DNA from 2 places in the Phascolarctobacterium sp. Marseille-Q4147 genome. Region 1 is predicted to be linked to the other one. Evidence: riboswitches for the same ligand, from Rfam matches in the RefSeq annotation. Region 1 holds a riboswitch; the other holds the start of a gene.
What was found. Region 1 has a riboswitch for glycine ahead of KAH19_RS08345 (low specificity L-threonine aldolase). Riboswitches for the same ligand answer to the same signal wherever they lie in the genome.
Positions count from the first base shown of each region.

Region 2: another riboswitch for glycine. It lies ahead of KAH19_RS01310 (sodium:alanine symporter family protein); the one in region 1 lies ahead of KAH19_RS08345 (low specificity L-threonine aldolase).

Region 1 covers NZ_CP072874.1:1,786,105-1,797,443, reverse strand. Annotated here, with positions in the region: gene KAH19_RS08370 (RNA 2'-phosphotransferase) at 1-460, opposite strand, end outside; gene KAH19_RS08365 (hypothetical protein) at 473-664, opposite strand; gene KAH19_RS08360 (WYL domain-containing protein) at 768-1,250, opposite strand; gene KAH19_RS10990 (hypothetical protein) at 1,565-1,693, opposite strand; gene KAH19_RS08355 (hypothetical protein) at 1,841-2,047, opposite strand; gene KAH19_RS08350 (LysR family transcriptional regulator) at 2,044-3,018, opposite strand; glycine riboswitch at 3,258-3,347, shown strand; gene KAH19_RS08345 (low specificity L-threonine aldolase) at 3,416-4,456, shown strand; gene KAH19_RS08340 (dicarboxylate/amino acid:cation symporter) at 4,469-5,686, shown strand; gene KAH19_RS08335 (autotransporter outer membrane beta-barrel domain-containing protein) at 6,139-10,656, opposite strand; gene KAH19_RS08330 (autotransporter outer membrane beta-barrel domain-containing protein) at 10,773-11,339, opposite strand, start outside.
Region 2 covers NZ_CP072874.1:303,120-314,458, reverse strand. Annotated here, with positions in the region: gene rpoC (DNA-directed RNA polymerase subunit beta') at 1-3,837, shown strand, start outside; gene KAH19_RS01335 (hypothetical protein) at 3,905-4,297, shown strand; gene KAH19_RS01330 (response regulator transcription factor) at 4,406-5,071, shown strand; gene KAH19_RS01325 (cell wall metabolism sensor histidine kinase WalK) at 5,061-6,344, shown strand; gene KAH19_RS01320 (glycosyltransferase family 39 protein) at 6,473-8,062, shown strand; gene KAH19_RS01315 (MFS transporter) at 8,211-9,413, shown strand; glycine riboswitch at 9,611-9,716, shown strand; gene KAH19_RS01310 (sodium:alanine symporter family protein) at 9,837-11,183, shown strand.

The DNA of each region.
Region 1 (11,339 bases):
CTCTTGCCATCTCGCCTGCCAACACTGTGTAGATAAACGGCTCTCCATGTCTTTTGCCTACATTATGCGCTGTTTCCGTATTTGAGGATAAATGCACATACAGCCTTTGCTTCGCCCTAAGACCTTGCCTGTTGATACTCGCAACATATTTAACGCCAGTCCCGTGATATAAAAGCTCCGGCGGCACAGCCTCCCGAAGCTCCACATCAACCTTCATGGAATGCCACTGATTCGCTCTGATTCTCTTCTTATCCTCGCTGAATGCGAAACGCTGCTTATCATCTTCAGCAACAATATGCTCCAGCATAAGCATATTAAATGCTTCTATCCGGTTAAAGGCAACCAGCAGCGCCTCCACCTGCGCCCAACCATGCACATCCAGCTCAATGTCGACTGCTTCCGGTTTATGACGCAGCACCAGCGCCAAAAATCTGCTCCATTCATTCAAACTCTTACTCATAAACTCTCCGCCTCACGCAAAAGAAAAACTCCCGAAACTATAGCCATAGTCTCCGGAGTTCTGCTTCTTCTTACGATTATATACTTTTGCCGAAGCCTTGACCTTAGTAATCGGCTTCACATTTCCCCAGTTGCCTCGTTTGGAGGCGTTGACTATCTTTTGCTGTTTTTTCGACATTTTCTCATAGCTTACAAATCTTTCCATATGCTTATTCCTCCATTATCTGTTCTGTTTTATAAAAATTGCTTGTTGTTATGTTAATCTTGACACAGCAGCAAGGTATAATCATGGAAAAAAACATGCGCACTTAAAATTCTGCGCTGCATTGCATTTGCTCCCTCAGCTTTTTCCTGATAAGCTCCTTAAACGCTTCCGGCTCACGCACCTTAACCGTCGGCCCAAAGCTCAGCACACGGAAAAGCATTTCAGTTTCATCGCCCTTGTCATATTGCACTGTCAGAGTAAATTTTTCCCCCGGCTGCAAAATGTCCAGCAGGAAAAAATGCAGCATGATATCATTCGCCGTAAAGCTTTTGGCTTTTAATGCTTTATAAAAAGGATTATGCCGGATTTTTCTGCTGTCTACAGAAATAAAGCAGTTCTTACCGCCGACATTCTGGCGGAAATACATATACTCACCCAGCCAGCTTTCGATGCGTCTGCGTTCGTTGTCATAGCTGCGTGCGCTTTTATCCGCAAAATCGGCTCTGCTCTTAAAGCCAAAGACATAAAAATCACGCATCAGCTGCCGTATATTATCAAAGTTTTTTATTAACTCATTAAAAGCCATGAGCAGCACCCTCCTTCCGCAGCAATTCCGCTAAACAGTATTCCCAAAAATACGCTGACAATTCAGTGTTACTTTTTCACTTAAGCACTGATTTATCCTTAGTATATCACACGTCAACGACAGATTTTGTCTATGTCAAATAAGTGAATACACTCTAAAAAAAAGTAAATAAGTTTTTTCTGCGTTACAAGCAACAAGAAAAGCGCAGCTATCAACATACTTTATGCATGTATAACAGCTACGCTTTTTTTGCCATTGATAAAAACTTACTCACTTGCGAGCTTAAAGTTTATGTGCGGATTTTGCCGAAAGCCTCAGCCCTCATCCTTGATATTTTCTATTTCGTCCTGCACATCATTACGCCGCTCTTCCAAATCGTCGTAGCTTTCACCGTTAGCCTGTCTTTCCGCTATTTCATCCTCGATAAAAGTTTTTTCTATCATATTTTTTAATCCGCTAACATTAGTTTTATTTACAAGCTTTAAATCACATGATATAATTTAATTGTTGGAAGAGTGTCGATTGGCATCAACCGTTGATGCTCGTACTCCGGAGTGATGCAGCGGATGTCCGAACTGTCATCCTTATAACTAAATACGATAAACAAGATTTGAACCCTTAGGCATAAGTGCGGCATTGTAAGTCGCATCACTTGGGCCTGTTGGTTCAATCTTTTTTATATAAAAACAAATCTGGCTGCAGATAATATAAATCCCTGACTTTACATAAGGTAAGGCCAGGGACTTTTTGTTAGAATGATTGCCTGTCGACGAGGAAAGATATACTGTTATATTCATGTTAAGCTCTCCTCACTATAATTAGCATTCCAATAAGAATTACAGCTATCTATAAATGCTCTTATTTCTTTTTTATTTTCACTTTCTTTCCTGTAATACACATTAACATTATATACTGTTGCCGGATCATTTACTTTATAGAATACCAGCTTATCTGATGGCTCCATATATTGTATCATAGCCTCTCGCATAAAAATAATCCCCTGACCGGAATTCGCAACGAAATACATTAACAGAAAATCCTCCATATATGAAACAACTTTAGGATTAATGCCGCTATTGCGGAATATTTTGCGAGCCCTACGATACATTTCTTTAGTTTTTACATGTAAAATAAAAGGATAATCAGCAAAATAACTGATGGAAACGCTGCTATACTTATCACTGTTTGCAGCTCCGGCAACTACATCCTGATAACTTAAAGCGTATTTTTTTATGTAACTATTAATCGCATAGCTTTTAGGTACGGCAATAATTACCTTTTCCTTTAATAAAGGTACACTAGAACAGCCTTTAACGCGCCTCTGATGAGTCGTAATGGCAAAATCGTAAATGCCTTTCTGTATTCCTGGAAGCGCTTCCTCAGTACGCTTCTCAATGAGCTCTATCTCTATGTCACGTGAAAGCTGTGATTTAAATTTCTCAACAAAATTCGCAAGAAAATGCGTAAACAAAAAAGCATAGCTTGCTATTGTTATTTTTCTAACACCATTCTGCTCTTTACAATTTAAGTCGTAAAGCATTTTTTCTTCAATATCTTTTATCTTCTTAGCTGCATTAACATATATAGTTCCTGCATTTGTAAGCTGCAGAGGCTTGTATTGCCTATCAAAAAGTTCAACACCCAGTCGTTTTTCTTCTTTTTTTACTATTGCACTTAAGGCAGGCTGGCTGATAAATAAATTTTCTGCTGCCTTGGATACGCTTTTGAATTTTGCAATAGCCAAAATATATTCCATAACTCTTTCCATAATTGCCTCGCCAATACCATGAATAATAAATACACAAATAATTACAACTTAATTTCTACTTCTGCTATACCATCGAAAAACACTGTTAACAAGCTATTTCCGGCAAAAATAATATAGCTTTTTTTGTATATTAAAACATAGTTTTTAGTATTGGTCAAGTCACTGATTATAAGATATATTATATATAGTGATTGATATGCAGTGCAAAGCACCATTTCTCAATATTTCAGTAGAAAGCTTTGCACAACTCTGGAGAGTCCCTTATGGGCGCCGAAGGTGGAAAAGAAGTAATTCTTGAGTCTCTCAGGCCAAAGGACAGAGCATTATAGCTATTACCAGACTATAACCTCTAGAGTAAAAACTAGAGGTTTTTATATTTTTTAAGGAGAGTGAATACATGATTGATTTAAGAAGTGATACCCTTACAATGCCTGACCGAGCAATGCTAGAAGCAATTTTAACAGCTCCGCTCGGAGATGATGGACGTACTGACAAAAATAATCGTGGTGAAGATAAGACTATCAATGAATTAGAGGATCTGGTAGCGGCAACTACTGGTAAAGAAGCAGCCTTGCTTTGTCCTACCGGAACTTTCGCTAATACTGTAGGTGCTCTCTTATGGGCCAAAGCTGGCGAAAAAGTACTGGTACACGAACAGCAGCATATGTTGTTAACCGAAAAGTTCCTTTTCTCCGATCAGTTTTGTCGTATGGAGCCCATAAAATATCCATTTAATGCTAATAACACTCCTGATATTGATGCCATTGATAACCTTTTGAAGGAAAGCGGAGCAAAACTAATCTGCATAGAAAACACTCATAATTTTTCAGGCGGTTATGTAATTCCCGTAGAGGAGATGGCAAAGCTCCGTGCTGTGGCAGATAAATATGGAGCCAAAATTCATATGGATGGAGCAAGACTTTTCCATGCTACTGCATCCCTAGGCGTAAACGCAAAAGAAATCTGCCAATACGTAGACTCTGTAATGGTTTGCATTTCTAAAGGTATCGGCGCTCCTGTTGGTGCTCTTATGTGCTCTACTAAAGCCAAAGTTGATGAAGGTAGAGAAATTCGTAAGATTTTGGGTGGCGGATGGCGCCAAGGCGGTGTTTTTGCTGCACCCGGTATTTATGCCTTCAAGCATAACATCAGCCGCATGATTGAGGATATTGAGAATGCACGTTTAACAGCCTCTTTATTACAAGGCAAATTACAGCATATTTCCTTGCAAAAAGAAGTGCAATCCAACATTCTGGTTTTGGATTTGGCAGGAGCTTCAGTATCGCCCTCAAGATTCTGCGAAATGGCAAAAGAAAAGGGCCTTTTAATCAAAACAGTGCTCAAAACCTGCGTGCGTTTAGTATATTACAAAGGTATTACGGCAGAAGATGCCAAAGCTGCTGCAAATATTATTTTGGAGCTTGATAAAAGCTTATAAGGAGGACGCATCATGACTATTGGTGGAAAGAAAATTAGTTTGACGACTCAGATTTTTGTTGCCATGATTATCGGCTCCTTAGCCGGACTTATTTGTGGTGATATAATGAAGCAAGTAGCCTTCATCGGTACCATCTGGCTTAACTGCGTAAAGATGATTGTAGTTCCAATGGTATTTTTTACTATCATCACCGGTATCACTTCTCAGAAGAATTTAAGTTCTTTAGGAAGAATTGCTGGTCACATTATAGCTTACTATGTGCTGACAACACTTGTAGCAACTGTCATTGGTCTTACAGTCACGGAAATTATCCGTCCCGGCGAAATTGCTAACTTTACCGGTCTTGCATCGAAAAAAGTTGCTGCAGCCACTAGCATAACTATGGCAAAATTCTTTACTGATATGTTTACTACTAACATTTTCGTTACCTTCACTAAAGGCAACATTCTTCAAACCCTTATTGTTGCAGTATTCTTCGGTATTGCTATCATGAAAGTTGCAAATGAAGAAAACAAAGAAATGTTAAAAAAAGGCTTTGCAGCTGTAAGTGATATGGTATTCTCCCTTATCACCATGGTTATGAAGGCTTCTCCTATCGGTATTTTCTTCCTTATGGCTGATTCCTTTGCTAAATATGGTGCAAGTCTATTTACAAGCATGGCATATTTAGCGGGTACCTATTATCTTGCGTGCATCATTCACGTTATTTTGGTTTACGGCGGTATTCTCTGGATTTCTAACGGTATTAATCCCTTCCGCTTCATCAAAGATTCCATGGAGCTTTGGATTTATACCTTAACAACCTGTTCCAGCGTAGCTTCCATTCCTGTAAACATTAAAGTTGCTAAGGAAAAATTCGGTGTTCCGGAACGTATTTCCAGCTTCACTATCCCATTAGGCTCCCAGATGAACTATGATGGCAGCGTTATCCTTTATGGCTGCGTAATCGTCTTCATTTCTCAGGTCGTAGGACATTCGCTTGATATTCCTACAATGCTGAAAATCGTAGGTATGTCTGCTATCCTCTCTACCGGTGGCGGCGGTATTCCTGGCAGCGGTATCGTAAAACTGTTTATCATGGTTGAGGCCTTTGGCTTACCTACTGAAATCGTTGGTATTATTGCAGCATTCTATCATATCTTTGATATGGGTACTACTACCAACAACTGCCTTGGTGACCTTGCAGGCACCATCTTCGTATCCCGCATGGAAGATAAAAAAGCTGCGTGACGTAACAATAATGTTATGAAGCCAAAACAAAATTAACTCCATAAACTAAAATACAGCTAACTTAATAAGCAAAGGTATCTCAAGCAGAAGCTAGTTGATATTTAACGGTGAAGTGCACTAACCGTTAAACTTATATACTAAACTTCTGCTAGGATGTCTGAAGAAATTTGCGCAAAACTATTGACAGTACCATTTAATCCTCTGCAAATCTAAATACTAAGTACAGAAACTGGTTGCATATAAGCTATAAAAGATTTATACATCATCAAAAAAAGCCAAGCAATACAACACAACGTGTCGCAGTGCTTGGCTTATTATCTGGCTATATTCATGCTAACAGCTTAATTAATTTCCATAATCAAAAAGGCCGCTTTGCAGCGACCTTTTTCGACTTTCTAAAGCAGGCAGGGATTCCCCCTTCCTTGCTTTTTACATATTATACAGATGAGAAATCAGAACGTAAATCTCAAGCCTGCGTCCACACGCCATTTCTCTTCAACGTCACCGCCGAAGCTGCGTTCAAAGTCTGCATAAATCAGGCTGTTTTTGCTCAGCTTAGCTGTACCGCCGATTTGTGCTTCGTACCAGGTATCGCCAAAATCAATACTGGTTCTGCCTTCAGGCTCGTTCACTGCACGGAAGGTAGTGTCAAAGTCACCGCTGAATTCATGTGCTGCTGCCAGTTTTACAAAGTAGCTTGCATTATCCAGCTTCTGCCCCAGACGGAAGCCTACGCGGCCTACCAACGTATTGAACGCATCCTGCTCTACCTGCATATCCTTCTTCACGCCAACGCTGTCCAGATAATCACTGTGCGCATTGTAATCCTTGCCGTTGATGCGTCCCAAGGTCAGCTCTACGCTCGGATCAAAATAGAAACCGTTGTCATTTTCGAAACGCTTGCCATATTCTGCGCTGATGCTGGTACCCCAGGTCTTGTAATCGCCGCTCAGCTTGTGACCGCTGTCATTGAATACCTCGTAGTCATTATCCAGCTTGCTGTACTTAGCGATGATGTCAACATACTGTCCGTCTTCACTCTTCCAGGTACCGTAGATGCCTGCGCTGTAAGCGGAAAGGTCACCGCGGCCGTTGCCATAGGTTGCATCACCATCGTTGTAGGATACTGCTGCACCGACTGTCCAGCCGTTGCCTGCATCTGCATCATAGCCTAACTGATATGCATTATATTTCAGGTTGAAATCAGTATTCTGGCTGTCCATCTCGTACTTGCCGCCGTAGTATTTTGCCCACAGACCTCTTTCACCTTCAGACAGACGCAGGTCGCCCATGCGTTTCATCAGGTCATTGTTTTCTGCACGCCACAGCATTGCGGTGGAAGCCATAGCAGATTTTGCACCCTTCATCATAGCAGTTTCCTTGCTGCCGTACATGATAGGTACATATACATCCGGAGTATGAATGCTGCCTGCAATCAGGCTGCCTTCGCCGTTCTCTTTGTTGAAGTCCAGGTCTGCCAGACGGATTGCCACGGAACCTGCTGTCAGGCCTTCGGCAATACCAACCTTGCCATCCAGATTAATTTCCGGTGTCGGATTATCCTCAGTAGCAACTGCTTCGTTATAAACCAGCTTTCTTCCCAGAGCGGAAAGTGTATTGACTACCTTATCCTGGTCGCTGGTATCAATACCGCTGCGGTCGGTATAGAGTGTAATGCCTGCATTCTTGCCGTCAGTCTTAGTTGCCTTATCAATAACAATATTACCCAAAGCATCAAAGCTTGCGTTGCCGTCTTCACCATTTTCATGTGCCAGATATGCGTTTACATAACCGGACAGATTTTTGATATTGATGTCCTTGGCTTCATTTTGATAAATATTACCGGCTGTTTCCGCAGTATTGCCACCATAGAGGCTGCTAATTACACTCTCGTGAGAAGTAGTATATTCCGGACCCGACCACGGATGGAACAGCAATCCCTTGTTATCCCAAACAGCTCCGTTGGACAACCAAAGGTTGTTATTAAATTTAGTATTTTCATCTCTCGGTCCGTAAAAATGACCATGCAGATAAGAATCAGGTGTAGTCAGGCCAATATTAATAGTACCGCCCTCACCATAGAAATCAGTGGAAGTGCGTACATCACCGGTAATCTGCACATAATTATTACCTGCACCGGTTACGTTACCATTCTCATCCTCAAGAACATTAACATTAACCATGGTGTTTTCTCCGGATGTCCAGATAGATTCATGCTTATCCGCAAAAATACGACCACCGCCAACACTGACCTTGCTATATCCCTGGCGAGCAAAAATAGCTGCAGATTTTTCGGTTTCGATATCTACAAGTCCCTTGATATCAATAGTATTGGAGTTTTCCTTAGTCGCATCGTTAAACATGCTTGTTGCTTCCAATGCACGCCAGTCAAGTTCGTAAGCAGGAGTAGGAATTCCGCCGCGGATAGTAACAGCATGGTCACGGCTGTTATCGTTATTGATGATAACATGAGCACCGGTATCGGTAGCAGCAGCTGTAGACGCTCTGATAGCACTGCCATAATAGTAGTTGTTTCTGGATTCCAGATAAACTGCACCGGGGTTATCAATCGTAATAGTACCCTCTCTATAAGCTCCGATAGCAGCTGCTGTCCACATAGGCTGATCGCCTGTGCTGTTTGGCTGCGGAAAAGCATTAAACACAACGCTCAAATTATGTCCCTGCATATCAATAGTGTAGGACGGTCCGCCTTTAGCTGTAAACGCACTGGATTTATAAGGAGCAGTACCATAGTTGTTGATGGCAGCACAGTACAATGTTTTACCCCAGACACCCTTCGGCATTTCATTAAGCTTTACTTCTACCATCGCATTATCATTAAATGTGTATTTCAAATCCTTACCATCAGCTGTTCCGCTAATAACGTCCTTATAGCCTGCCGCTGAGTCCGCCTTTTCATCGCCGAACATTACTCCAACATATGGATTATATATTTTTTCTTCCTTTTTAGCCTGACCGGTTTTCTCATCAAAGGTAATATTACTATAATACTTAGCAACAGAAGAACTTGTCAGGCCTTCGGCAATTTCTACTCTGCCGCTCAAATTACGCTCACCATCTACATATGCAGAATAGGTCAGCTTTTTAGCCAAATTATCCAGTACTTGATTAACAAGCCCTGTATCCTCCGTATTTATACCGTCAGCAGCTGTCTGCAGATATACCGTTGAATCGGAATGACCTAAAACCTCCTCTGTTTCAGTACCATCGCCAATACCGGTTGAAAGGATATCAGAAGGCACTGCCGATTTAATAGTAACATTACCACCCGTCAAATCTGCCGGATTCTCAGCAGTATGTTGGAAAACAAAGGTAGTATTACCGGCATACTTATCAATAGTAATATCACCTGCACCGACATTTACAAAGTTTCTCTTGCTGACAGCATCAGAGGAGGTAAGCTTGTTTACATGCTGCTTAGCATCAGAGGTAATGTTCCACACGGAATTACCGGTAAAACCAAGATTGATATTGTTGTCATCACCGGAAATCGCACCATTCCATGTTGCACCATCATAAGCGTATAAGGAAATATTACCGGAAACATTGCCCGTATACGCTCTGCCGGTGCCACTAATACCAAAGGTTATCTTGCTGTCGGCATCAGTTTTCATATCACCGGCAAGATTTCCATTTGAGGAAGCAACACTTATTGCATCATAATCAAGCTTGTCATAATGAGTACTGCTTACACCATAATTGATTTCGCCCTTGTTTTCAGCCAATGCAAGATATTTTCCGTCCGCTACGCTCTTGACATCTATGCCAAGATAATCTTTATCACCCTTCAGGACATTGATTCTACCGCCATCATGTGCATAGAAAATATTGCCGCCGCTACTGCTGATTATAGTATTATTTTCAGCACTGAACTCAACAACACCGTTTTTACCGGCTTCTGCAATGTTGCCTGTTGCAGTAATGTTATTTTTAATTCTGTCTGTAGCCGCTGCCGCAACCTTAACTTTTACCTTGCTTTCGTTTGTACCGTTATTGCCTGCATAAATAGCACTGCCCTTGTCATTACCGCTGACATTCATATTAAAAAATCTTGACTGGACGCTGACAATACCGGACTTATCATTGTAAATACCATACACAGTATCATCAGCATTACCTATAGCATTAATATTGAGTACAGTATAGCCGTTACTAGGTTTTTGCGTTTTAACATTAACAGGAGCATTAGTTATGTACAAATCCTTATCTGCTCCCTGTACTGCAGCTTTTAAGCTTTCTGAAGACAGGTCAGGCTGAATAGTAAACTGCATATCCTTGTTGTCACCATAGAAAACCAAGGTGTTTGCAGGTATCTTCACTTCCTCGTAAGTCGGACTCAGAGTAGTACGGTCGCTTGACGATATATCATAGTAAGGATTGTTATCATTTTTCAAAACATTAGTATATGTGCCGGCACTGCCATTATAGAAATAATACTTATCGCGGTCAGCATTATTTTTTACTATAATAAATGCACTGCGAATTACATTGCCATCATCATCCACAATTTTGATTTGTGAATATCCCCTTAAAAAATAATAGGCAGACGATGCTTTTGCAGAATCCGTAAGAACAAATTTATCTAACAGCCCATTAAGAACCTTATTGATTGTCGCATTAGTATAGTCAGGCAAATCGCTTGCTTTTACCTCTAAAGAAGCAAATACCGGTTTGGACATAACATCAGAGGTTACATTGACGTCTCCGCCAACTATCTTGCCAGTATTTTTATCATATCTGAAGCTGAAAACATCAGGCTTTACTTTAGATGAACCGACCTGTGCTTTGTTGGGATACGTCTTGCTGTCCAAAGTAATGCCGCCTGCGTATTCGCTGCTGCTCATATCATAGCTGGCAGCACTTGCAACACTCATCAGGCTGCAGCCTAAAGCTACGGCAATAGCTAAGGCAAGTTTGGTTTTCATTAAGCTTTTTTTACTCTTACTCATTTTTGTACATCTCCTCACTCAAAAATAAAAACTGAGTGGAGGCAGGAGCGATAGCTTCAGCTCCTGCCCGCTCTATACATATGCCTTAAATGGCACAATGTCAAGGAAACTAATTATTAGAACGTAAATCTTAAGCCTGCGTCTACACGCCATTTCTCTTCAACGTCACCGCCGAAGCTGCGTTCAAAGTCTGCATAAATCAGGCTGTTTTTGCTCAGCTTAGCTGTACCGCCGATTTGTGCTTCGTACCAGGTATCACCAAAGTCGATACTTGTTCTGCCTTCAGGCTCGTTCACTGCACGGAAGGTAGTGTCAAAGTCTCCGCTGAATTCATGTGCTGCTGCCAGTTTTACAAAGTAGCTTGCATTATCCAGCTTCTGGCCCAGGCGGAAGCCTACGCGGCCTACCAACGTATTGAACGCATCCTGCTCTACCTGCATATCCTTCTTCACACCAACGCTGTCCAGATAATCACTGTGTGCATTGTAATCCTTGCCGTTGATGCGTCCCAAGGTCAGCTCTACGCTCGGATCAAAGTAGAAGCCGTTGTCATTTTCAAAACGCTTGCCATATTCCGCGCTGATGCTGGTGCCCCAGGTCTTGTAATCGCCGCTCAGCTTGTGACCGCCGTCATTGAATACCTTGTAGTCATTATCCAGCTTGCTGTACTTGGCGATGATGTC
Region 2 (11,339 bases), 900 kb from region 1:
CACATCGAACTGGCTGCGCCGGTTTCCCATATCTGGTACTTTAAGGGTATCCCAAGCCGTATGGGCTTGATTCTGGATATTTCTCCGCGTAGCCTGGAAAAAGTTTTGTATTTTGCAAGCTTCATCGTACTTGACCCCGGTGAAGGCACTGACCTGGTTAAAGGCCAGCTGCTGACCGAGCCTGAGTACATGGAAAAACGTGATAAATATCCTGAAGCAGGCATCCGTGTAGGTATGGGCGCACAGGCTATTAAAGAGCTGCTGGAAGCTATTGATCTGGAAGCTTTGACCGAGCAGCTGCGCCATGAAATGAAGGAGCTGAGCGGTCAGCGCCGTGTACGTGCCATCCGCCGTCTGGAAGTAGCTGAAGCGTTCCTGAAATCCGGCAATCGTCCTGAATGGATGATTATGGATGTAGTTCCGGTTATTCCGCCTGAACTGCGTCCTATGGTACAGCTGGATGGCGGTCGTTTCGCAACCTCCGACCTGAATGATCTGTATCGCCGTGTTATTAACCGTAACAACCGTCTGAAACGTCTGCTGGAGCTGCATGCGCCCGATATCATTGTCCGCAATGAAAAACGTATGCTGCAGGAAGCAGTAGATGCTTTGATTGATAACGGCCGTCGCGGCCGTCCGGTTACAGGCCCCGGCAACCGTCCTCTGAAATCCTTGTCCGACATGCTCAAGGGTAAACAAGGCCGTTTCCGTCAGAACCTGTTAGGTAAACGTGTTGACTATTCCGGCCGTTCCGTAATCGTTGTAGGTCCTGAGCTGAAAATGCATCAGTGCGGCCTGCCGAAGGAAATGGCTCTGGAGCTGTTCAAACCCTTCGTTATGAAGCGTTTGGTAAACAGCGGTGAAGCAACTAACATTAAGAGTGCTAAGCGCATGGTAGAGCGTGCTACCAACGCTGTATGGGACGTTCTGGAAGAGGTAATCAAAGAACATCCTGTACTGCTGAACCGTGCACCGACTCTGCACAGACTGGGCATTCAGGCTTTCGAGCCTATCCTGTCCGAAGGCCGTGCTATTAAGCTGCATCCTCTGGTATGTACCGCTTATAACGCCGACTTTGACGGTGACCAGATGGCTGTCCATCTGCCGCTTTCTGTTGAGGCTCAGGCTGAAGCACGTATGCTGATGATGTCTGTAAACAACATCCTGGCACCGAAAGACGGCAAGCCTGTTGCTGTTCCTACCCAGGATATGGTTTTGGGCTCCTACTATCTGACTATTGAAAAGACCAGCAAGGATGACCCGAACGTTAAGGGTGAAGGAACCCGCTACAGCAGCGTGGACGAAGCTCAGCTGGCTTACTTCCACCATGCGGTAGATCTGCAGGTACCTATCGAGGTTTATATTCCCAACAGCGAAATCTATGATGAGGAAAAGGGTGCAGCTGTCGGTGAAACCGGTATGTCCCTGGTAGTTACAACTGTAGGTAATACTATTTTCAATGGCGAGCTGCCTTTGGAAATGCGTTACTATCATAAAGAAAAAGATCAGGTTGTTGAGAAGCGCCTGGATGCTTCCGGTAATGTTGTGGAAACAACTGTTGAAGTTGAACGTTGGCATCTCGGCAAGCTGATTGACAAGAAAGAATTGGGCAGACTCGTTGCTAAGGCTCACAAGCTGTACGGCAACCTGCGTACTGCCGAGATTCTGGATATTGTTAAGAAAATGGGTTACGATAATGCTTGTAAATCCGGTATTTCTATCGCAACCTCCGATATTCAGATTCCTGCTGAAAAAGAAGTTATTCTGGAAGCAACAGAGCATGAGGTTGATAAGGTTGAGCGCCTCTTCCGCCGTGGTTTGATGAGCGATGACGAACGTTATCGTAAGGTAATTGACCTGTGGAACGAAGCAACCGATAAGGTTACCGATAAGCTGATGAAATCCACCATGAACAAGTTCAATCCTGTTTCCATGATGGCTGACTCCGGTGCCCGCGGTAACAAACAGCAGATTCGTCAGCTGGCCGGTATGCGTGGTTTGATGGCCGATCCTTCCGGTCGTATCATTGACCGTCCTATCAAATCTAACTTCCGTGAAGGCCTGACCATTTTGGAATACTTCATTTCTTCTCATGGTGCTCGTAAAGGCTTGGCCGATACCGCACTGCGTACCGCTGACTCCGGTTACCTGACTCGTCGTCTGGTTGACGTTGCACAGGATGTAATTGTTCGTGAGGATGATTGCGATATCGTTGGTATGAACCTGGTTAAGGAACGCAGCCGTCTGAGCAAGGCTGTTCTTGGTGCAAGCCAGAACAAAATCCGCGAAAAGGTTATGGGCCGTACCCTGGCTTCCGGCGTACTTGATGAAGAAGGTAACCTGATTGCTGAAGCAGATACCAACATCACCGAAGAGCTTTTTGCTAAGCTCAACGATGCAGGTGTTGAAGAAATTAATCTCTATTCCGACGAAGATATGAATGGTGAGGATATCGAAAATGTCCGCATCAACATCAGCGATACCTTTGCTCATAATGTGCTGAAGGAAGCAATGATGCATAACTTCAACGGCAAAGAGATAGCAGCAGATATTGTTAACGGTGCAGGCGAGGTGCTGGCACATACCGGCGAAACTATGACCGAAGACATTATTAACGCTGTTCTGGCTGACGGTACCGTTAAGGAGCTGCGTATCCGCAATAACGAAATTGCCGGCATTGAGGTTGAGGCAATTACCGAAGGCAAAAAAGAGAAAACCATCATTGAAACCCTGCATGACCGTATTATTGGCCGTAACCTGGCTGAGGATATTCTGGATGAAAACGGTGAAATTCTTTATCATATCAATGAATATGTTACCGAGCCTATGGCAGAACGTATCTGCCAGCTGCGTGAAAAGGTTAAAATCCGCAGCGTACTTACCTGTAAGGCTAAATTCGGCGTTTGCCGCAAATGCTATGGCCGCAACCTGGCAACCGGCAAGAACGTTGATGTTGGTGAGGCAGTCGGCACTATTGCCGCACAGTCCATCGGCGAACCTGGTACTCAGCTGACCATGCGTACGTTCCATACCGGCGGCGTTGCAGGTGCAGACGATATTACCCAAGGTCTGCCTCGTGTCGAGGAGCTGTTCGAAGCACGTAAACCGAAACATCCCGGCATTCTGTCCGAGGTTGCAGGTCACGTACACATTACCCAGGAAGGCAACAGCCGCAAGGTAACCGTAATGGCACTGGATGGCGAAAACCAGGAATACCAGATTCCTTATGGCGCTAAGCTGTCTGTTGTTGAGGGTGAGGAAATCGCTAAGGGCGACCGTCTGACCGAAGGTTCTCTTAACCCGCATGACGTACTGCGTATCAGCGGCGTGAAGGCTACCCAGAACTATCTGGTATCTCAGGTAGTAGGCGTTTATAAGTCTCAGGGCGTAGATATCAACAGTAAGCACATCGAGGTTATGGTTCGCCAGATGATGCGCAAAATCCGCATCGAGGAATCCGGTGACACCACAATGCTGCCGGGTGAAGACGTTGATGTGGCAGAATTTGAAGAGCAGAATACCGAGATGCTGGAAGCAGGCAAGACTCCTGCAGAAGGCCGTGCTATCCTGCTGGGTATCACCAAAGCTTCTTTGGCTACCGACTCCTTCCTGTCCGCTGCTTCCTTCCAGGAAACCACCCGCGTACTCACCGATGCCGCTATCAAGGGTAAGGTTGACCCGCTGCTGGGCCTGAAAGAAAACGTTATCATCGGTAAGCTGATTCCGGCAGGTACCGGTATGAGCCGTTATCGTGATATCAAAGTTAAATATAATGTTCCGATGCCCGAAGTTGCAACTGCTGAAACCGCAGCAGAAGAAACTCCCGATAAGGAATAACGTATAAGCAAGCGCGCCTCAAAGCCTCAAGCTCTGAGGCGCTTTGCTCTTTAAGGAGAACTATTTTATGCTGATAAAAAAATTCCCTGTTCCCTGCCGCGTTGATTATGTTCCTTCTCCCTATGAGCCGGATGAGGACGGCGTGCAGGATGTCGGCTATTATAACGGCAAGCTGAGCGATGGCCGTGCCTATAGCCTGGAATGCTGGCGTATGGATGATATGCTGATGTTGACAGTAATGTTTTCCGACCGCTGCCTTGAAGGCTACAGACGTGAGGATATGGCGCTTTTGCTGGAGCTGGAAGATATCGTATGCTTTACCGGTACCAGCCGTAAGCTGCAGGCTACACGCACGGAGGATGACTGCGGACAGACTGTATGGGCCATTAATATAATGCTGGCAAATAAAAAAGGCACCTATGCGGAAATTGTTCCGTCATTGAACAGATATATCATGTAAGACAATCGCTGCTGAAGGCAAAGCTTTGGCAGCGATTTTTTCAGTTAAAATTAATTTTACATGCCTATACTGCATTATGATACAATAGCAGTAACGGAGGCGGAAGCAATGAAGATTTTATTAGCTGAGGATGATATAAATTTAGGCAAGCTTTTAAGCATGCTGCTGAAAAAACAAAATATAACTGTGAACTGGGTACAGGATGGCGAGGCTGCCTACGATGCTGTGTATGCCGACGGCTATGATGTGCTGGTATTGGACTGGATGATGCCGCTTTTAAGTGGCCTTGACCTGTGCAAGCGCCTGCGTGAAGAAGATTATCAGGGGAAAATATTGCTGCTGACGGCAAAGGATACATTGGCGGATAAGGTAGAGGGATTAAACAGCGGTGCGGACGACTATCTGGTAAAGCCTTTTGAGCTAGAGGAGCTGGTGGCACGTCTGAACGCTCTGTGCCGCCGCCAGGGACAGTACAGCGCGGAAAAGCTGTGTTACGGTGTTTATACTTTGGAAAGCTCTACCTATTGCCTGGCATACGGTGAACGCCGTGTGGAGCTGCGCCCGCGTGAATTTAAGCTGCTGGAGCTGCTTTTGCGTAACCGCGGGCAGGTTATGCCGCGTGCGGTGCTGCAGGACCGTATCTGGGGCATTGACAGCAATGTGACGGACAATAATCTTGACGTGCATATCCGTCTGCTGCGTAAAAAGATTATGGAGCTGAACGGAGAAGAGTTAATTAAAACGATGCGGGGCGTGGGCTATTATGTGGAATAAGCCTTTTGAAAAGCTGCGCCGACGCATGACCTGCTTATATGCGGCAATCTTCGGCGCGTTGATTTTGGTTATTGTGGCTGCTGCCTATACCTTTATCTGGTGGGAAATATTGGCGCACGAAAAGGAAAATCTTGTAACGCAAATTTACCATGAGGGCGAAGAATGGGTAGAATCGGAGGAGGCTCCCTGCTCCGAAGCAGCTATCCGCAGCGGGAAAATGCTTGCATACTTTGTGAATGCAGATGGCTCGAAGGTAATTTTAAACCAGCTTGGAACAGGTGAGGCAGGGCAGGAGCTGATGAGTCATAAAGATGATTGGCCGAAAGAGCTGAATACAGCGCGTCTTTTGCGGATGCATGGAGCAAACGGTGAGCGTTATCGTTATTTGGCTGCGGTTGCTCCTGTTATTGATGGTGATAAGCAGGTTGGCAGGCTTTATATGTTCAAGAATATGGAGTTTTATTACCATGCTGCTTATAAAACATTGTTTTTGCTTTTGTGTATTGCCCTGGTGCTGTATTTTGCCGCCTGCTATTTCGGCTATTGGCTTGCCGGCAGCAATATACGTCCGCTAAGCAATATGTATACCAAGCAGCAGCAGTTCACGGCAGACGCTTCGCATGAGATGCGCACACCGCTTGCCGTTATGAAGCTGGCTGTACAGGGACTGCAGGAGGATGAGGACAGCAGGCTGAGTGATTTCGCTAAAGAGTCGGTAGCAATGCTGCAAAGCGAATCTGAAAGACTTAGCCGTCTGACGGAAAATCTTATGACACTGGCACGCAGTGACGAGGATTTTCTGCCGGTGTATACTGCGCAGGTGGATATGACGGCAATGTGTAAAAAGGTTGCAGCGCAGATGACGCTTTTGGCAGCGGAAAAAAGGCTGCAGCTGGAGCAGGCCATTCAGGATAATCTGATAATGCTGGGGGATGAAATGGCTTTATCGCGCCTGCTGATTATTTTGCTGGATAATGCTATGAAGTATTCACCGGAGCAGACGCAAATTACTCTGCGTGCAGCCAAGGTGAAAACGCATCTGGTACTGGAGGTACGTGATGAGGGCTGTGGCATCAGTGACGAAGATAAGCAGAAGATTTTTGACCGCTTCTTTCGTGTGGACAAGGCTCGCAGCCGCAGTCAGGGTGGTCTGGGCTTAGGCTTGTCGCTGGCGTTGGCTATTGTGCGGCAGCATGGCGGCAGCATCAAGGTTCTCGACAACAAGCCGCGGGGAACTATCATGTATGTGAAGTTGCCGACGGCTGCAAAGTAATTATTAGGCTTTCTTATAAGCTGAATTTAAGATGAATACCCCTTTCAGTAATCATTAAGTGAAGGTGTTTATACTGTGCTTAATGAAAAGCGGAGTATAGAAGCTCTGCTGCTGAAGGGGGATTTTTTATGCCACGAAAATATTGGCTGCTGCTTTTTGCAGCTGCCGCAGCATTGCTTTTTGCGGGTAATGGCAGCCTGCTGATTACAGACAGCGTAGAATCTAATTATGCCTTGACGGCGAAGGAAATGGTACTGAGCGGCAATTGGCTGTCACCGCAGATTTACGGTCATTACTGGTATGATAAGCCGATTTTCTTTTATTGGCTGACGGCGCTGGCTTATAAAATGTTTGGCTTTACGGAATTTGCCTCGCGCTTCTTCCCGGCGTTGTTCGGTTTAGGCAGCGTGGCATTATTGGCGTGGGGCGGCAGCAAGCTGGAAAATGTGCGCAGCGGTTTCATCAGTGCATTGGTACTGCTGAGCAGTGTAGAATTTTTTCTGATCAGCAAGTCGGTGATTACAGATGCTGTATTGTTCTTTTTCTTCAGTGCGACATTGCTGTTTTTCTATCTTGGCTATCGTGACGGCAGGGCGCGCTATTGGTACATTATGTATGCTGCAGCAGGCTTTGCGGTTTTGACTAAGGGTCCGATTGGCGTGCTGCTGCCGGGATTGATTATTACGTTATTCCTGTTGTGGCAGCGTGATTGGCACGTACTGAAGCGCATGCATCTTGTAAGCGGCACATTGCTTTGTGCGGCGGTTGCTGTGCCTTGGTATGCTGTAATGTACAGTCTGCACGGCAGTGATTTCCTCAATACCTTCTTCGGCACACACAACTTCCTGCGCGCAACGGTATCGGAACATCCGCGTGACGATGTATTTTATTATTATACGCTGGTAAATCTGCTGGCGCTGTTTCCGTGGAGCGGACTTGTTCCATGGGCTGCTTATAAATGGTGGCGGCAGGGACAGCGCAGCCTAGAAGAACAGCAAAAATTTTTGCTGCTGTGGGCACTTGTTGTTTTCGTTTTCTTTCAATGTATGGCAACAAAATATATCACCTATACCTATCCGCTGCTTTTTCCGGTCAGCCTTTTGCTGGGAAGCATGCTGGCAAAATATACGGACTGTGTGGATGGCGGTTATATGATATTTGTCGGCGGAGGCTTTGGTTTGCTGCTTGTGGGAGCATGGTTTGCGGTAAGTCATCAGCTTATAGCATCTGAGCTGCTGTTCTTGCTGCCGCTGGCGCTGATTATCGGCGTGATGCTGGATTATATATTGCGCTTAATGACAGAAGAGCGTGCTTATGGTATTGCGGTGCTGTCGGTAGTTTTTTATATCGCATTGATTTTCGGCATTGCTGTGCCGTTTAGCGAACAACGCAGTGCTAAGGATTTGGGACAGATGCTGACAGCGGAAAATGTGCAGGAGGTTGGTCTGTATGGAACATATCCCACTTCCGCTGTTTTTTACAGCAACAGTAAAATTGTCAAGCTGATGCATGAGCGTGAGGTTGCGGGCTATGTGCCCAAGGATTTTTCCTGGACAAGCAAGAATGTTATGCCTTACGCAACACTGGAGCAGAATCCGTATCGTTTTGTTGTTGTTACGCCCAAAAGCTATGATAGATTTATTGCTCAACAGAATAAAAAATGGCAGGTTATTGATGCCGATAAAAGTTGGATTGTGCTGAGAATGAAAAAGGGGTGAGCTGAGCTATTATTGTCTATATAACCGATAAGTGCCTGTGACGTGATGTTGCAGGCGCTTTTGATAATTTTTTGATAAATTAAAGTGTATTTAAGCTTAAAATATTATGCTATAATAAGAAAATGATAACTGAATTGGAGGGGGAAGCATGCACAATAAAAATTCCGCTATGGCGTTTATCGTGCTGCTTGGTGTTGTCAGCTTGTTCAGCGATATGACACATGAAGCGGCGACAAGTATTAAGGGAGCGTATTTATTAATTTTAGGAGCAAGTGCTTCTACCATCGGTTTTATCTCCGGCATAGGCGAGCTTTTAGGCTATGGCCTGCGTTATCTTTTTGGCCGCTTAGTTGATAAAACGCACAACTATTGGGGCTTTATGATTTTAGGCTATGCTGTAGACGTTTTTGCGGTGCCGGCATTGGCGCTTGTGCATCGTGACGGCTGGATAGCCGCCTGTGTACTGCTCGTTGTTGAGCGCATCGGTAAGGCGATAAAAAAGCCTGCGAAGAATACTATTCTTTCCTTTGCGGCTTCACAGGAGGGTGTAGGTAAAAGCTTTGCTATTCAGGAAGCCCTGGATCAGCTTGGTGCTTTTATCGGTCCTCTGCTGCTTTATGTAATAATGCTTTATAAAAATGGTGATGAATACGAGGTATATAATGCAGCCTTTGCTTTTCTGACGTTGCCGGCAGTCTGTACAATTGCTTTTTTACTGTTTGCTAAAAGCCGTTTCCCGAATCCGGAAGCCTTTGAGCCGGAAGCTAAGGAGAACAAAAAGAATAGCTTTGTAGGCAGGAAAAGCTTTTATTTGTATCTTGCAGGTATCATCTGTTTTGCTTTCGGATTTGTAGATTTTCCGCTGGTGACTATGCATTTGGCAAAAAATAAGCTTTTTGATGACAGTATTTTGCCGTTGCTTTATTCCGGTGCGATGCTTGTGGATGCGGTGGCAGCGCTTTTCTTTGGCTGGCTGTTTGACAAAATGCGCACGAAGGCATTGGTTATTTCTACTGCGATTTCCGCGTTCTTTGCTGTGTTTGCTTTTGGCGCGACTTCGCCTGCTATGATTATGCTGGGTATTGCTTTGTGGGGTGTAGGCATGGGCGCTCAGGAATCAATTATGAAGGCAGCGGTTGCCACCATGACGAGCAAGGAGCATCGTGCCAGCAGCTACGGTGCGTTCGAATTTTTCTTTGGCTTAGCGTGGTTTTTGGGCAGCTGGCTGTTGGGAGCTGTTTATGATTATTCATTGAATACCTTCATAATTGTTTCTGTAGCTGTACAGCTTATTGCTTTACCCTGTTATCTTTTAAGTGAGCGCAGCTTTGCAAGTGAAAATTGCCAATAATTTGCTTCAAACGTTACAGTAGCTTATGTATTCGTGTATACATAAAAAATTATTGAAAAAAGACTTGCGTTCTTTAAAAAGTGTGTTATAATAGCGTACATAAGTAAATAACGAGTGGATGATGTATATGGGAGAAGGCACTGCCTACCGAAGGAGCAAAACTCTCAGGTGCTTAATTTTAAGCAGGAACCGTATGCTGACACAACTCTGGAGAGTCCCTTAAATGGGCGCCGAAGGTGCAAAGATGTCTTCTGAAATTCAGAAACGTCCTTATCTCTCAGGCCAGTGGACAGAGCAAAGCTTATGTGATGGCGCTATTGCCTATCATATGTCATTGACTTTTACCGGAGTATTTTTTGTATACTCCGGTTTTTTATTTGCTTATAAATAATTAATGGGAATTTAAAGGGAGATGTTTGAATCATGTTGGAAATTTTGAATGAAATTGATGCGTTTGTCTGGGGACCGCCGCTTCTGGTACTTTTGGTTGGTACCGGTATTCTGCTGACCTTCCGTTTGAAGCTGCTGCAGGTTTTCAAGCTGCCTCAGGCTTTGGGCCTGATCTTCAGTGCCAAGAACGATGGCAGCGGTGATGTAAACAGCTTTAAAGCATTGTGTACCGCACTGGCTGCAACTGTCGGTACCGGTAACATCGTTGGTGTTGCAACCGCAATTAAAGCCGGTGGCCCGGGCGCATTGTTCTGGATGTGGATGGCAGCCTTCTTCGGTATGGCAACCAAATATTCCGAATGTCTGCTGGCTGTAAAATATCGTACCGTAGATGCTAACGGCAATATTTCCGGTGGCCCGATGTACTACATTGAAAATGGCTTGGGTAAAAAATACAAACCTTTGGCTGTTATGTTTGCCGTATTCGGTGTTCTGTGCGCATACTTTGGCATCGGTACCTTTGCTCAGGTAAACTCCATTGTTGAAATTACCCAGATTTCTGCAGGTATTCCTGTTGTTTACACCGGTATTGCTCTGACTGTTGTTGTTGCTGCTGTAACCATCGGCGGTTTGAAATCCATCGCAACTGTTGCTGCAAAGGTAGTTCCTGCTATGGCTCTGCTGTACTTCCTGACTACTGTCGGTATCATGATTGTTTTTGCAGACCAGGTTCCTGCTGCAATCGCAACTGTACTGAATTCTGCTTTCACTCCGACTGCTGCTCAAGGCGGTTTCCTTGGTGCAACCGTTATGCTGGCAATGCGCAGTGGTGTTGCCCGCGGGGTATTCTCCAACGAATCCGGCTTAGGTTCTGCTCCTATCGTAGCTGCTGCTGCTAAAACCAAATGGGCTGCAGAGCAAGGCTTGGTTTCTATGACCGGTACTTTTATTGATACTATCATCATTTGTACTCTGACCGGCTTGTCCTTAGTTGTCAGTGGTGTATGGTGCGGACCTTTAAACGGTGCTGCAATGACTGAATCTGCCTTCACCATGGCGTTCCCTGCATTTGGCAGCATTCTGCTGTTGGTTGGCCTGGTACTCTTTGCTTTCACCACTATCCTTGGCTGGAACTACTACGGTGAACGTTGTGTAGAATATCTGATGGGCGTAAAGGCAATTCTGCCGTACCGCATTATTTTCATCTGTCTGATTGCCTGCGGTCCTTTCCTGAAGCTGGAAGAGATTTGGGTTTTGGCGGATATCGTTAACGGCCTGATGGCTATTCCTAACTTAATTGCTTTGATTGCTTTGTCCGGCGTAGTTGTTGCCGAAACCAAGGCTTATCAGAAGCATCTGGCTGAAGAAAAGAATAAATAAGTAAGCCTAGTATTTCATCTTTATATAGCAAAGCGGCGTTGTGCGACTCTCCCCAGAGTTCCCACAGCGCCGTTTTGTTATAAAAAAATCAATAAACATACTTTAGTTTACAGTTTTGCATGTATGCGTGTATACATTGCTGTAAGCTCTTGAATT